DNA from 2 places in the Leucobacter rhizosphaerae genome. Region 2 is predicted to be linked to the other one. Evidence: predicted binding sites of a transcription regulator. Region 2 holds the regulator's gene; the other holds the start of a gene.
The links. The regulator HrcA, encoded in region 2, represses chaperone genes, less so after heat shock. The targets are predictions, from matches to a motif close to TTNGCACTCGNNNNNNNCGAGTGCNAA.
Positions count from the first base shown of each region.

Region 1: a site for HrcA is predicted at 3,043-3,069, ahead of groL (chaperonin GroEL). Genes of this name have one in related genera too.

Region 1 is NZ_CP095043.1:2,839,469-2,846,029, forward strand. Features, by position in the region: gene MUN76_RS13060 (FecCD family ABC transporter permease) at 1-786, opposite strand, end outside; gene MUN76_RS13065 (heme/hemin ABC transporter substrate-binding protein) at 957-2,045, shown strand; gene MUN76_RS13070 (LytR C-terminal domain-containing protein) at 2,152-2,910, shown strand; gene groL (chaperonin GroEL) at 3,141-4,760, shown strand; gene MUN76_RS13080 (sensor histidine kinase) at 4,967-6,439, opposite strand; gene MUN76_RS13085 (response regulator transcription factor) at 6,441-6,561, opposite strand, start outside.
Region 2 is NZ_CP095043.1:437,668-444,228, reverse strand. Features, by position in the region: gene MUN76_RS02025 (16S rRNA (uracil(1498)-N(3))-methyltransferase) at 1-415, opposite strand, end outside; gene dnaJ (molecular chaperone DnaJ) at 422-1,522, opposite strand; gene hrcA (heat-inducible transcriptional repressor HrcA) at 1,585-2,622, opposite strand; gene hemW (radical SAM family heme chaperone HemW) at 2,714-3,937, opposite strand; gene MUN76_RS02005 (DUF1990 family protein) at 4,195-4,911, opposite strand; gene lepA (translation elongation factor 4) at 4,908-6,561, opposite strand, start outside.

The sequences.
Region 1 (6,561 bases), 940 kb from region 2:
CACGATGAAGATCATGCCGATCCGGAGCGCCTCGACGTTCACGCCGAGGTGACGCGCGTTGCGCTCGCCGAGCGAGAGGAGGTCGAGCTTCCGGGCGACGGCGTAGGCGACGATCAGCCCGATCGCGATGACGGGAGCGACGATCAGCACCTGCGACCAGCGGCTGCCCGCCAGGCTGCCCAGCTGCCAGAAGACGATCTGCTCGCGGGACTGGGTGTCGCCCAGGAAGGTCAGCAGCGCGATGGCGGCGCCGGCGATCGCGTTGACCGCGATGCCGGTGAGCACGAGGGTGACCACCTCCGTCTTGCCCTCGGCCCGGCTCATCGCGTAGACGATGAGGGTCGCGGCGAGGCCGGCGACGAAGGCGAAGACCGCGGTCGTCCACTCGCCGAAGACGGTCAGCCCGAAGACGATCGCGAGTCCGGCACCCACGGCCGCGCCGGAGGAGATGCCGATGACTCCGGGCTCCGCGAGGGGGTTACCGAAGATCGCCTGCATGATGAGGCCCGCGACGGCGAGCCCCGCGCCCACGAGCGCGGCCATGGCCACGCGCGGGAACCGGATCGCCCACAGCGTCTGATCACCCGTCGGGTGCGTCGGCAGCGGGAGCCAGTCGATGCCCACCCGATGCAGCAGCGACCCCAGTACCTCCTGGGGCGGGATCCCGAGCTGCCCGGTACCGGCCGAGACGAGAACCGACACGAGGAGCGCCACCGCGAGCACCACGAACAGGATGGTCTTCGTGGCCGTGTGGCGTGACGCCGTGGCCGGGTGGGAAGGATTCATGCGCTCTCAGTACTGCTTTCTGTGCCGCGTCGCGGACGGGTGCGGGCGGCGGATCTGCGCGACCGGAAGTCCGGATTCATCTTACCTTCATGCGGTTAGGCTAAGTTGGGTGATCGTCTGATGAAAGGGCGTGACTGGATATGGGCAGGGCTCGCATACGCACCGCCGCCGTGGTGGCACTCGTCGGGATCCTCGGCTTCGGACTCGTCGGCTGCCAGACGGGATCCGCGGCGACCTCCGGCACCGCCGCGGCCGAGTCGGTCGAGCTGCCGCCGCTGAGCGACGTCACGCCGCTGGAGGATCCGACGGCGTACGAAGGCCCCACCACCGCGCTCATCGGCGGTCCGAGCATCCCGCCGCTCGCGGAGGCGCCCGAGGCGACGCTGCCGACCACGGTGATTTCGAAGGATCAGGCCGGCGACACCGAGATCACGGTGGAGGACACCTCCCGGGTGCTGGCGCTCTCGCTGAGCGGCACGCTGGGCGAGCTCGTGTACGCCTTCGGCTTGAGCGACCACCTCGTGGGTCGCGACGTCTCGACGAACTTCGCGGGGGCGGAGGATCTGCCGATCATCACGCGCGACGGCCACTCGATCGACGCCGAGGCCGTGCTCGCCCTCAACCCGAGCCTCATCATCACCGATGGCAGCATCGGGCCGACCGACGTGGTGCTGCAGCTGCGCGACGCCGGGATCCCGGTCGTGACGGTGGATCGCGCCGTCGACGCCGAGTCGAGCTTCGTGACGGCGCAGCAGGTCGCCGACGCGCTCGGCGTGGGCGACGCCGCCCCCGAGCTGATCGCCGGGCTCGACGCGGCGATCGTCGCCAAGGAGGCCGAGGTGCAGCAGCTCCTGCCGGCCGACGAATCGAAGCTGCCGCGGGTGGCGTTCCTCTACGTGCGCGGCACGGCCGGCATCTTCTACCTCTTCGGGGAGGGCAGCGGCACGGACAGCCTGATCCGTTCGATCGGCGCGGTCGACGTGGCCGAGGAGATCGGCTGGGTCGGTGAAAAGCCGATGACCGAGGAAGCCTTGATCGCGATGGATCCCGACATCATCCTCGTGATGACGAAGGGGCTCGAGAGCGCGGGCGGGGTCGATGGCCTGCTGCAGGCGCAGCCGAGCATCGCGCTCACGGCGGCCGGCCAGCACCGTCGGATCATCGACGTGGACGACACCGTGCTGTTCGCCGGGGGCACCCGGATCCCCGATGTGATCGACGGGCTCGCCCGCGCCGTCTACGCCCCGGACTCGCTCTGAGCCGGCTCCTCACCGCGCTCGCAGGAGCACCGCGGTACGCTAGTGCTGAGAGTGCCGATGTGCCGTGCGCTCGGCGAATGATCATGTGGGTTCCGAGGAGTTGAGTGTGGCGCAGAAGACCGAAGGCGCTCGGACGCCCGTGCGGAGCGGTTTGCACCTGCCCGAGGATCGCTTCGATCGGGTGACTCGCAGCGGCAGAGTCGGTGCCCATCGGATCACGGCCCGCCCTCGGCACGTCTGGCAGTACCTGGTCGGTGCGCTGCTGGGCTTCGCCCTGCTCACGACGATCGGGATCCTCGCGGTGCAGAGTATCGGGAGCGCAGGCAAGCTCCCCATCGTGGGCAGCCCCGAGGCGACGTCCGCGCCCGCCACGAAGGTGCCTGCCGAGCTCGACCCGACGGCGACCGTCGCGGTGCTGAACGGCAGCCCGACGAACAATCTCGCCGCGGCGCTCGACACGATCATCACGCAGGAGCAGTGGGGGCAGATCCTCTTCTCAGGCAGTGCCGCCACGTCCGACGTGCAGATCTCCGCCGTGTTCTACATGGATCCGGCCGATGAGGCCGCGGCGGCGGGCCTGGCCGCCAAGCTCGGCGGCATCTCGACCTACGTGACGCAGGACTACGCGAGCTACCAAGCGCGACTCGTCGTGCTGCTCGGCGCCGACTACGCGGGGCCCGGGATCGCCGAAGCCGAGGCGCTGACGTCGGGAACGACCGCCACGGAGGAGCCCGCCACGGATCCCGAGACCGGGTACACCATCGACCCGGCGACCGGTCAGCTCATTGACCCCGCGACCGGCTTCCTCATCGATCCCGCCTCGGGGCTGCCGATCGACCCCGCCACGGGCCTGCCGGTTCAGTAGGCACCGTCTCGTTCGGGCGCGGCGTCCGCCCCTCGCGAACACGCGTCGCTCACCGCTGCGGATCGAGGCTGTGGGTTGGGCGGGAGTGCCGAACGCCGCTTGCACTCACCGGGTGTGAGTGCCAAGATTGTGTTAGCAGTCGATTCGACTGAGTGCTAAGAATCCGCGTCGTTGCGACTGCCACCGGCGCGGAAGTCCCATCACGAGAACGTCCGAGAGAGGCGAATTACATGGCAAAGATCATTGCGTTTGATGAAGAAGCACGTCGTGGGCTCGAGCGGGGCCTGAACACCCTCGCCGACGCCGTGAAGGTGACGCTCGGCCCGCGCGGTCGCAACGTCGTCCTCGAGAAGAAGTGGGGCGCCCCCACGATCACCAACGACGGCGTCTCCATCGCCAAGGAGATCGAGCTCGACGACCCCTTCGAGAAGATCGGCGCAGAGCTGGTCAAGGAGGTCGCCAAGAAGACCGATGACGTCGCAGGCGACGGCACCACCACCGCGACCGTGCTGGCACAGGCGCTCGTGCGCGAGGGCCTCCGCAACGTGGCCGCGGGCAGCGATCCCATCGCGATCAAGAAGGGCATCGAGGCCGCCGTGGCAGCCGTCACCGCCAAGCTTCTCGCAAACGCCAAGGAGATCGAGACCACCGACCAGATCGCGGCGACCGCCTCGATCTCGGCGGCAGACGAGCAGATCGGCGCGCTCATCGCCGAGGCCATCGACAAGGTCGGCAAGGAGGGCGTCGTCACCGTCGAGGAGTCGAACACCTTCGGCACCGAGCTCGAGCTGACCGAGGGCATGCGCTTCGACAAGGGCTACCTGTCGGCGTACTTCGTCACCGACGCCGACCGCCAGGAGGTCGTCTTCGAGGAGCCCTACATCCTCATCGTCAACAGCAAGGTCTCGAACATCAAGGACCTGCTCTCGGTCGTCGACCCGGTGATCCAGTCGGGCAAGCAGCTCCTCATCATCGCCGAGGACGTCGAGGGCGAAGCACTCGCGACCCTCGTGCTCAACAAGATCCGCGGCATTTTCAAGTCGGCAGCCGTCAAGGCTCCGGGCTTCGGCGATCGCCGCAAGGCCATGCTCCAGGACATCGCGATCCTCACCGGCGGCCAGGTCATCTCGGAAGAGGTCGGCCTGAAGCTCGAGAACGCGACGCTCGACATGCTCGGCACCGCGCGCAAGGTCATCATCACCAAGGATGAGACCACCATCGTGCAGGGTGCGGGCGACGAGGAGGCCATCGCCGGCCGCGTCACCCAGATCCGTCGCGAGATCGAGAACACCGACAGCGACTACGATCGCGAGAAGCTGCAGGAGCGCCTCGCGAAGCTCGCCGGTGGCGTCGCCGTCATCAAGGCGGGTGCCGCGACCGAGGTCGAGCTCAAGGAGCGCAAGCACCGTATCGAGGACGCCGTGCGCAACGCCAAGGCTGCCGTGGAAGAGGGCGTGCTGCCCGGTGGTGGCGTCGCGCTGATCCAGGCGGGCCAGGAGGCCTTCGCCGGCCTCGAGCTCTCCGGGGACGTCGCCGTGGGCGCGAAGATCGTGCAGACCGCCATCGAGGCGCCGCTGCGTCAGATCGCACTCAACGCGGGCCTCGAGCCCGGCGTGGTCGTCGCTCAGGTCGCGAGCCTGCCGATCGGACACGGCCTCAACGCCGCGACCGGTGAGTACGGCGACCTGGTCGCCCAGGGGATCCTCGATCCCGCGAAGGTGACCCGTTCGGCGCTGCAGAACGCGGCCTCGATCGCCGGTCTCTTCCTCACCACCGAGGTCGTCGTCGCCGACAAGCCCGAGCCCGCCGCTCCGGCTGCCGGTGACCCGGGTGCCGGGATGGACTTCTAAGCACTCCCTGAAAACGGGGGTCGTGCCTGCGGGTGCGGCCCCCGTTTTGTGTGTGTCCCGGGGGTGCGCGTGCGCTCGTGCAGAGGTCTGAGTTCGGGCGGAGGCCTGCGCTCGTGCAGAGATCCGCGTTCCGGCTGAGGGATTCGAGGCATCCGGTCAGCGGGATTGCAGATCTCTGTATCTGTGCCCGTTGGTAGTAGGACGGCTCAGTCGTTCGCGGGGCCCGTGCTGCCGGGCAGGTCGACGCGGAAGGTCGCACCGCCCCCGGGGGTCTCGTGCACACTGACGGATCCGCCGTGGGCGTCCACGATCGATTTCACGATCGCGAGCCCGAGCCCCGAGCCGCCGGTCTCCCGGTTGCGGGAGGTGTCGGCGCGCCAGAACCGGCCGAAGATCTTCTCGCGCAGCTGCTCCGGGATCCCCTCGCCGTGATCGATGATCTCGAAGCGCGACATCGCCGGCCGGCCTTCCTCGCTCGGCACGGTGGAGACCGCGATCTCGATCGGGCTGCCGTCGGGGGTGTGCCGCATCGCGTTGCCGATGAGGTTCGTCATGAGCTGCCGCACCTTGTGCTCGTCGCCGAGCACGGTGGGCGACGCGGGATCCTCGATCGCGGTGACGACACGGTCGGAGGCCTGCGCGCGGGCGTCGAGCACGGCGTCCTGCGCCAGTCGGTTGAGTTCCAGCGTGGTGAGCTGCAGCGGTCGGCGCTCGTCCAGACGGGCGAGCGCGAGGAGGTCCTCGACGAGCGAGGTCATGCGGATCGCCTCTTTTTCGATGCGCTCCATCGCCTGCCGAACCTGCTCGTCGTCCTGCAGCGCTCCCATGCGGTAGAGCTCGGCGTAGCCGCGGACGGACACGAGGGGCGTGCGCAGTTCGTGGCTGGCATCGCCGATGAACCGGCGCATGCGCTCGATCGTGCGCTCGCGATCCTCCAGTGACCCGTCGAGCCGGTCGAGCATGACGTTCAGCGACTCGCCCAGGTGCCCGACCTCGGTGTGCGGGTTCGCGACCATGATGCGCTTCGAGTAGTCGCCGCGGGCGATCTCGAGCGCCGTCTTCTCGACCTCGGCGAGCGGGAGGAACGTGGCGGTCACGAGCAGCCGGGTGAGCGCGGCGCCGAGCAGGATGACGGCGATCCCGAACCCGGTGAAGATGATGACGTACTGGGCGACGACCTCGTTGATGTTGGCGGTCGAGGCGGCGATGAGCAGGGTGCCCGGGGGCTTGTCGGTGATCGTGATCGGGATCACGATCGCGCGCCACTCGACCCCCTCCGCGTTGCGCAGCGTGGTGATCTGGTTCTGCGCCTGGGCGAGCTGATCGCCGGTGAGGTTGGGCACCACGGGCAGCGAGGCGCTGCTGTGCCCGCGCGTGTTGTCGACCTGCAGATTGCCCTCGGAATCGAGGAGGGCGACGTAGTACTTCTGGTCGGCGTAGATGATGTCGTCGCGGTTGAGCGCGTTCGTCGACGCTCCGGGTGCGAGGGCGAGCGTCGGATCGCTGTAGAGCTGGGCGAGCGCCGTCGTCTGATTGTTGATCAGCATGGGGCGGAGCACGGAGAGCGTGCCGACTCCGGCGACGATGAGGCCCAAGAAGAGGATGAACACGGTCACCCCGGTGATCTTGGCCCGCAGCGAGACCTCGGCCCAGCGCTCCCCGTAGCTCTGCCGCGCCACCCTACTTCGTTTCGGTCTTCAGCATGTACCCGAAGCCGCGCTTGGTCTGGATGAGCGACTCCTCGGTCAGCGGATCGAGCTTGCGGCGGAGGTAGGAGATGTAGGACTCGACGATGCCGGCG
Region 2 (6,561 bases):
GCTGCCACTTCGCGACGCCCTTCGCGGCTTTCTCCGCACCGCCCGCACCGTCCCAGCGTGACACCGAGCGCTCCGCTTGCCAGGGCACGATGTCGTCGACGCCGAACTCGGTCGCCTGCTCGACGGCGCGTTCGTCCCGGTCACCCTTCGCGAGCGCCTGCACGAGCACCAGCCGGTGCTGCGCCGCGGGAGCGCGATCCACCGATGCGAGGCGCACCGCGAACCGGTCCTTGGCAACGTGCTCGACCGTACCTGAGGCCTGCGCCCCGTGCCCGTCTCCCACGAGGATCTGCTCCCCCGCGCGCAACCGGCTGACCCGCACCGCGTGGCGCGCCTCGTCTCCCGACACCTCGACGAGGGTGCCGGGCTGCCACGCACCGGCCTCCTGCGCATCGACGAGGTAGAGGTTCGCCACGCGCGGTCAGCCCTGACGGAAGAAGCGGTCGCGGATCTTGCCGAAGAAGCTCTGCTGGAATTCGCCGAGGTGCGGCGGGGCGTCCTTGCGCAGCGTGGCGAGCTGGCGCACCAGATCCTTCTCACGATTCGAGAGCTTCTCGGGGGTGGCGACCTGCACGGCGATCTTCAGGTCGCCGCGCGAGGTGGAGCGCAGGGCCTGGATCCCGCGCCCGCGCACCGTGATGACGTCGCCCGACTGGGTGCCCGCGGGAATCTCGACCGAGACCTCACCGTCGAGCGCCGGGACCGTCGACTCGGTGCCGAGGATCGCGTCGGTCATGGCGAGCTGCATGGTGCAGAGCAGGTCGTTGCCATCGCGGCTGAAGACGTCGTCGTGCGTGACACGGAACTCGATGAACAGGTCGCCGTTCGGTCCGCCGCCCGGGCCGACCTCGCCGCCGCCGCGCATCTGCAGCCGCGTGCCGGTGTCGATCCCGGACGGAATGTCGACCGGGATCGTGCGGCGCTCGCGCACCCGACCCTTGCCGGCGCACTCGACGCAGGGGTGCTCGATGACCGTGCCGTAGCCCTGGCAGCTGCCGCAGGGGTGCATCGTCACGACGTTGCCGAAGAGCGAGCGGACCTGGCGCTGCACCTGCCCCTGCCCGTGGCAGACGTCGCACGTGACCGGGTGGGTGCCGGGCTGGCAGCACGTGCCCTGGCAGGCGCCGCACAGCACCGCGGTGTTGATGGTGACCTCGCGCTGCACGCCGAAGATGACCTCCTCGAGGGTCACGTCGACCCGGATCATCGCGTCGTCGCCGCGCTCCGAGCGGGATCGCGGGCCGCGCTGGCCGCCGCCGAATCCGCCGCCCCCGAAGAACGTCTCGAAGATGTCGCCGAAGCCGCCCATGTCGGACTGGCCGCCGCCCATGTCGTAGCGCTGGCGCTGCTCGGGGTCGCTCAGCACGTCGTAGGCGTGGGTCACGCCCTTGAAGCGCTCCGACGCCTCTTCACTCGGGTTGACGTCCGGATGCAGTTCGCGGGCGAGCCGCCGGTAGGCCTTTTTGATCTCTTCGGGAGTCGCCTCGCGGGTCACCCCAAGGGTCTCGTAGTGGTCGGCCACTGATGTGCTCCTCAGATTGCTGGTGTTCGGGTACGTGCGGACGCCGCGATGCGCGGCGGTGGCTATTGGTCTTCGCCGAGCAGGCGATTCAGGTAGCGCGCGACGGCGCGCACCGACGCGATGTTCCCCGCGTAGTCCATGCGCAGGGGGCCGAGCACGCCGAGTCGGGACACCGAGGTGCCCTCCGCCTCGTAGCTCGAGGCGATGATCGAGGCCTCGGAGAGCCCGTAGGGCTCGTTCTCGCGACCGATCGAGGCGGACACGTCGCGCTCGTCTTGCACCAGCTCGTCGAAGAGGCGGAGCAGCGTGACCTGCTCTTCGATCGCCTCGAGCACGAGCGGCAGGCTGCCGTCGAAATCACCCGGACGCGACAGGTTCGCCGCGCCGGCGATCGCGATCCGGTCACTCCGGTTCGCCTGCATCTGGGTGCTCACGGCGTCGAGCACGGCGGTCACGAGCTCAGACTCGCCCGGTTGGGCCCAGTCCTCGACGGAGGCCTGCAGGCCGATCACCCCGGCGGCCGCGGCGTCGACGTCGCGCCCGACCGTCACTCCGGCGATGCGCTCGCGGAGCCCCTGGACCCAGGCCTCGGTCACCCGGGACGCCGGGAGCCGCGCCATCTGCTGCTCCACCACCCCGCTGCCGAGGATGAGCACGCTGAGGATCCGGTCCTCAGCCACCGCGACGAGGTCCAGGTGGCGCACGACCGTGCGCCGCAGCGACGGGTACTGCGCGACGGCGACCTGGTTGGTGAGCTGCGAGAGCAGCCGCACGGTGCGGGACATCGCGTCGTCGAGATCGGCGGCCTCGCCGAGGAAGCGCTCGATCGCCGTGCGCTGCGCGACTGTGAGCGGTCGGATCTTCGCGAGGGTGTCGACGTACAGGCGGTAGCCCTTGTCGGTCGGCACCCGGCCGGAGGACGTGTGCGGCTGCGCGATGAGCTCGTCTTCTTCGAGGAGCGCCATGTCGTTGCGAATCGTCGCCGCGGACACGCCGAAGCTGTGCCGGTCGACGATCGCCTTCGAGCCCACCGGCTCGTTCGAAGAGACGTAGTCGCTCACGATCGCGTGGAGCACGGCGAGACTGCGTTCGGAAACCACGGCTCCACCCCTCCTCGTCACGACCGCGCCGGGCATTGGCACTCGATCAGTCTGAGTGCCAAGTCTAGCGCAGTGCGGGCTGTGGGGACGGTCAGCCGAGGAGTCGGTGGACGACCGTGTCGGCGAGCAGCCGGCCGCGCAGCGTCGGCACGACCCGACCGTGAATGGCTGCACGACCGTCGATGAGCCCGTCGGCGATGAGTTCCGGGATCGCCCGTCGCTCGATCTCGCTCAGCAGGTCGGCCGGCAACCCGTCCGCGATGCGCGTCTCGAGCAGGATCCGCTCGTCGCGAACGGCCTCCGGAGAGAGGACCTCACGGGCGTGCGCGGGTGAGATCCCCCGGGCGATCCGCTCGGCGTACGGTCCCGGGTGCTTCACGTTCCACCAGCGCACGCCGCCGATGTGGCTGTGCGCGCCGGGTCCCGCGGCCCACCAGTCCTCCCCCGTCCAATAGGCGAGGTTGTGCCGCGAGCGGGTCTCGGGAGAACGCGACCAGTTGCTGATCTCGTACCAGCTGAAGCCGGCGCGACCGAAGGCCGCATCCGCGAGCTCGTACATGTCGGCGTGGAGATCCTCATCGGGCTCGGGCACCTGGCCTCGGCGGATCTGGGCCGCGAGTTTCGTGCCCGTCTCCACGATCAGCGCATAGGCCGAGATGTGGTCCGGCTCCGTCGCGAGCGCCGCCTCGACCGAGCGCTCCCAGTCGGCGAGGCTCTCTCCAGGCGTGCCGTAGATGAGGTCCACGCTCACCTGCAGACCGGCATCCCGCGCCCACTTCGTCACGAGCCGCACCCGCTCGGGTGCGTGGGTGCGGTCGAGCGTCCGCAGCACGTGCGGCACCGCCGACTGCATGCCGAAGCTGACCCGGGTGAAGCCGGCCTCGGCGAGGGCGTGGAGGTACGCCTCGTCGACCGAGTCGGGGTTCGCCTCGGTCGTCACCTCGGCACCGTCGGCGAGCTCCCAGTGGCGGGTGATGCCACCGAGCATCGCGGTGAGGTCGCTCGCGGGCAGCAGGGTCGGGGTGCCACCGCCGAAGAACACCGTGGAGACCGGCCGCTCGGGCAGTCCCACCCGCGCCATCGTCGCGGCGCCGAAGGCGAGTTCCTGCTGCACCTGGCCGGCGTAGTCCCCCCGGCTCGTGCCGCCGAGCTCACTGGCCGTGTACGTATTGAAGTCGCAGTAGCCGCAGCGCACCCGGCAGTAGGGCACGTGCACGTACACGCCGAACCGGCGGTCCGCGGCGCCCTCGAGCACCCGCTCAGGGAGCGCGCCGTCCTCGGGTGCGGGATCGCCGTCAGGCAGAACGCTGGGCACGCGAGTACCTCGACATCGGACCGGGACGCACCGGGCTCACGGCTGCGGCCTGCTGGGGCGTCGCTGGTGAGTGGCGCGGGCATCCGGGGCGTCAACGGGGTCAGCCGGGTCCGGGGTGTCCGCGACGTCAGATGCTGCCGACGCGGGTACCTCGGCCTCGGGACCCTCCTCGGGATCCTCGAGCTCTGGTTCCTCGATTTCGGACGTCTCCGCTTCCGGCTGCTCCACAACCGGCACATCGACCGGATCATCGACAGTCACCTGCTCGGCGGTCGACTCCTCACCATCTGGCTCCTCGATCGCCGGCTCCTCCGCGACCGGGGCACCGGCGCCGCCCCGGGTGCCAGGGCGGCGAGCTGATCCCGCGCGGCATCGATCGCCTCGCGGATCACCGCGCGCGCCTTCAGCCCGAGCAGCCCGTTCTTCGGGGACGTCAGAAAGCCCCGCGCCACCGCCCAGACCGTGTCGTCCTCGCGGAACTCGACCGTGAACCGTTGCTCGCCGACGGCGCCGAGCTCGTCGCTCGTGCCCCACGCGAAGCCGACGACCCGTTCCTCCGTCACCGTGTACACGACGAGGATGCTGCGCTCCGGCTTCCCCGGTGCGGCCAGCACCGCCGTGGTCCCGGCGACGAGGTAGGGCTCTCCATCGGGGCCGAACTGCTCCTCGATCTCGCTCACGGCCTGGGCGCGGCCCTGCTCGTCGAACTCGGGTCCGACGTACTCCGCATCGGTGCCACGCGACACGTGGGTGACCGCGATCCCGGTCCCCCGCTGCGCGCCCCACGTCATCAGCAGACTCGACGCGGCGATGAACCGATCCTGACCGCTGCCGAGTTGGAGCGACTCCTCGTAGGGAGTGCTCCCCTCGGGCGGAAAGCGCAGCAGATCGGGCAGCTTCGACGCGCCGACCGCCGCGTAGGCTGCCGGCATCTCGACGTGGCTGCTGCGCCGGGTGGGCTCCGCTCCGCTCACTTCTTCCCCGCGTCCTTGCCCTCGACATCCCCGGAGAGCGCGGCGATGAAGGCTTCCTGAGGCACCTCGACCCGGCCGACCATCTTCATGCGCTTCTTGCCCTCCTTCTGCTTCTCGAGCAGCTTGCGCTTGCGGCTGATGTCGCCGCCGTAGCACTTCGCGAGCACATCCTTGCGGATCGCGCGGATCGTCTCTCGCGCGATCACGCGCGCGCCGATCGCCGCCTGGATCGGCACCTCGAACTGTTGTCGCGGAATGAGCTTGCGGAGCCGCTCGGCCATCATCGTGCCGTAGGCGTAGGCGTTGTCGCGGTGGACGATCGCGCTGAAGGCGTCGACCTGGTCGCCCTGCAGCAGGATGTCGACCTTCACCAGATCCGCCTCCTGCTCGCCCATCGGCTCGTAATCGAGGCTCGCGTACCCCTGGGTGCGGCTCTTCAGGTGGTCGAAGAAGTCGAACACGATCTCGCCGAGCGGCATGCTGTAGCGGAGTTCGACGCGCTCGCCGAGGTACTCCATGCCCATCAGGCTGCCGCGACGCGACTGGCAGAGCTCCATGATCGTGCCCACGTAGTCCTTGGGGGCGAGGATCGCCACACGCACCACCGGTTCGCGCACGCTCATGATCTTGCCGGTCGGGTACTCGGACGGATTGGTGACGGTGATCTCCTTGCCGTCCTCCGTCGTCACCTGGTAGATCACGCTGGGTGCCGTTGCGATGAGGTCGAGATCGAACTCGCGCCGCAGCCGCTCGGAGATGATCTCGAGGTGCAGCAGGCCGAGGAAGCCGCAGCGGAAGCCGAAGCCGAGCGCGACCGAGGTCTCGGGCTCGTACTGCAGGGCGGCGTCGGACAGCTTGAGCTTGTCGAGCGCCTCACGGAGCACCGGGTAGTCGGTGCCGTCGAGCGGGTAGAGACCCGAGAACACCATCGGCTTCGGGTCCGTGTATCCGGGCAACGCATCGGTGGCACCACGGAGCTTCGACGTGACGGTGTCGCCGACCTTCGACAGGCGGACGTCCTTCACGCCCGTGATGAGGTATCCGACCTCACCGACGCCCAGCCCCTTCGTCGGGGTCGGCTCGGGAGACGATACGCCGATCTCGAGCGCCTCGTGCTCGCTCAGCGTCGACATCATGAGGATCTTCTCGCGCGGCACGAGCTTGCCGTCGACCATACGCACGTAGGTCACCACGCCGCGATAGGGGTCGTAGACCGAGTCGAAGATCATCGCGCGGGCGGGGGCGTCGGCGTCGCCGACGGGGGCCGGCACTCGGGCGACGACGCTGTCGAGCAGTTCCTCGACGCCCATGCCCGTCTTTCCCGACACCTTGAGGATGTCGTCGGGATCGCCGCCGATGAGGTCGGCGATCTCCCGGGCGACCCGCTCGGGATCGGCGGCCGGCAGGTCGATTTTGTTGAGGACCGGGATGATCTCGAGATCGTTCTCCATCGCGAGGTACAGGTTCGCGAGCGTCTGCGCCTCGATCCCCTGGGCGGCGTCCACGAGCAGCACGGCACCCTCGCACGCGGCCAGCGACCGTGAGACCTCGTAGCTGAAGTCGACGTGCCCCGGGGTGTCGATCATGTTGAGCGCGAAGCTCTGCCCGTCGACCTCCCAGTTCATGCGCACGGCCTGCGACTTGATGGTG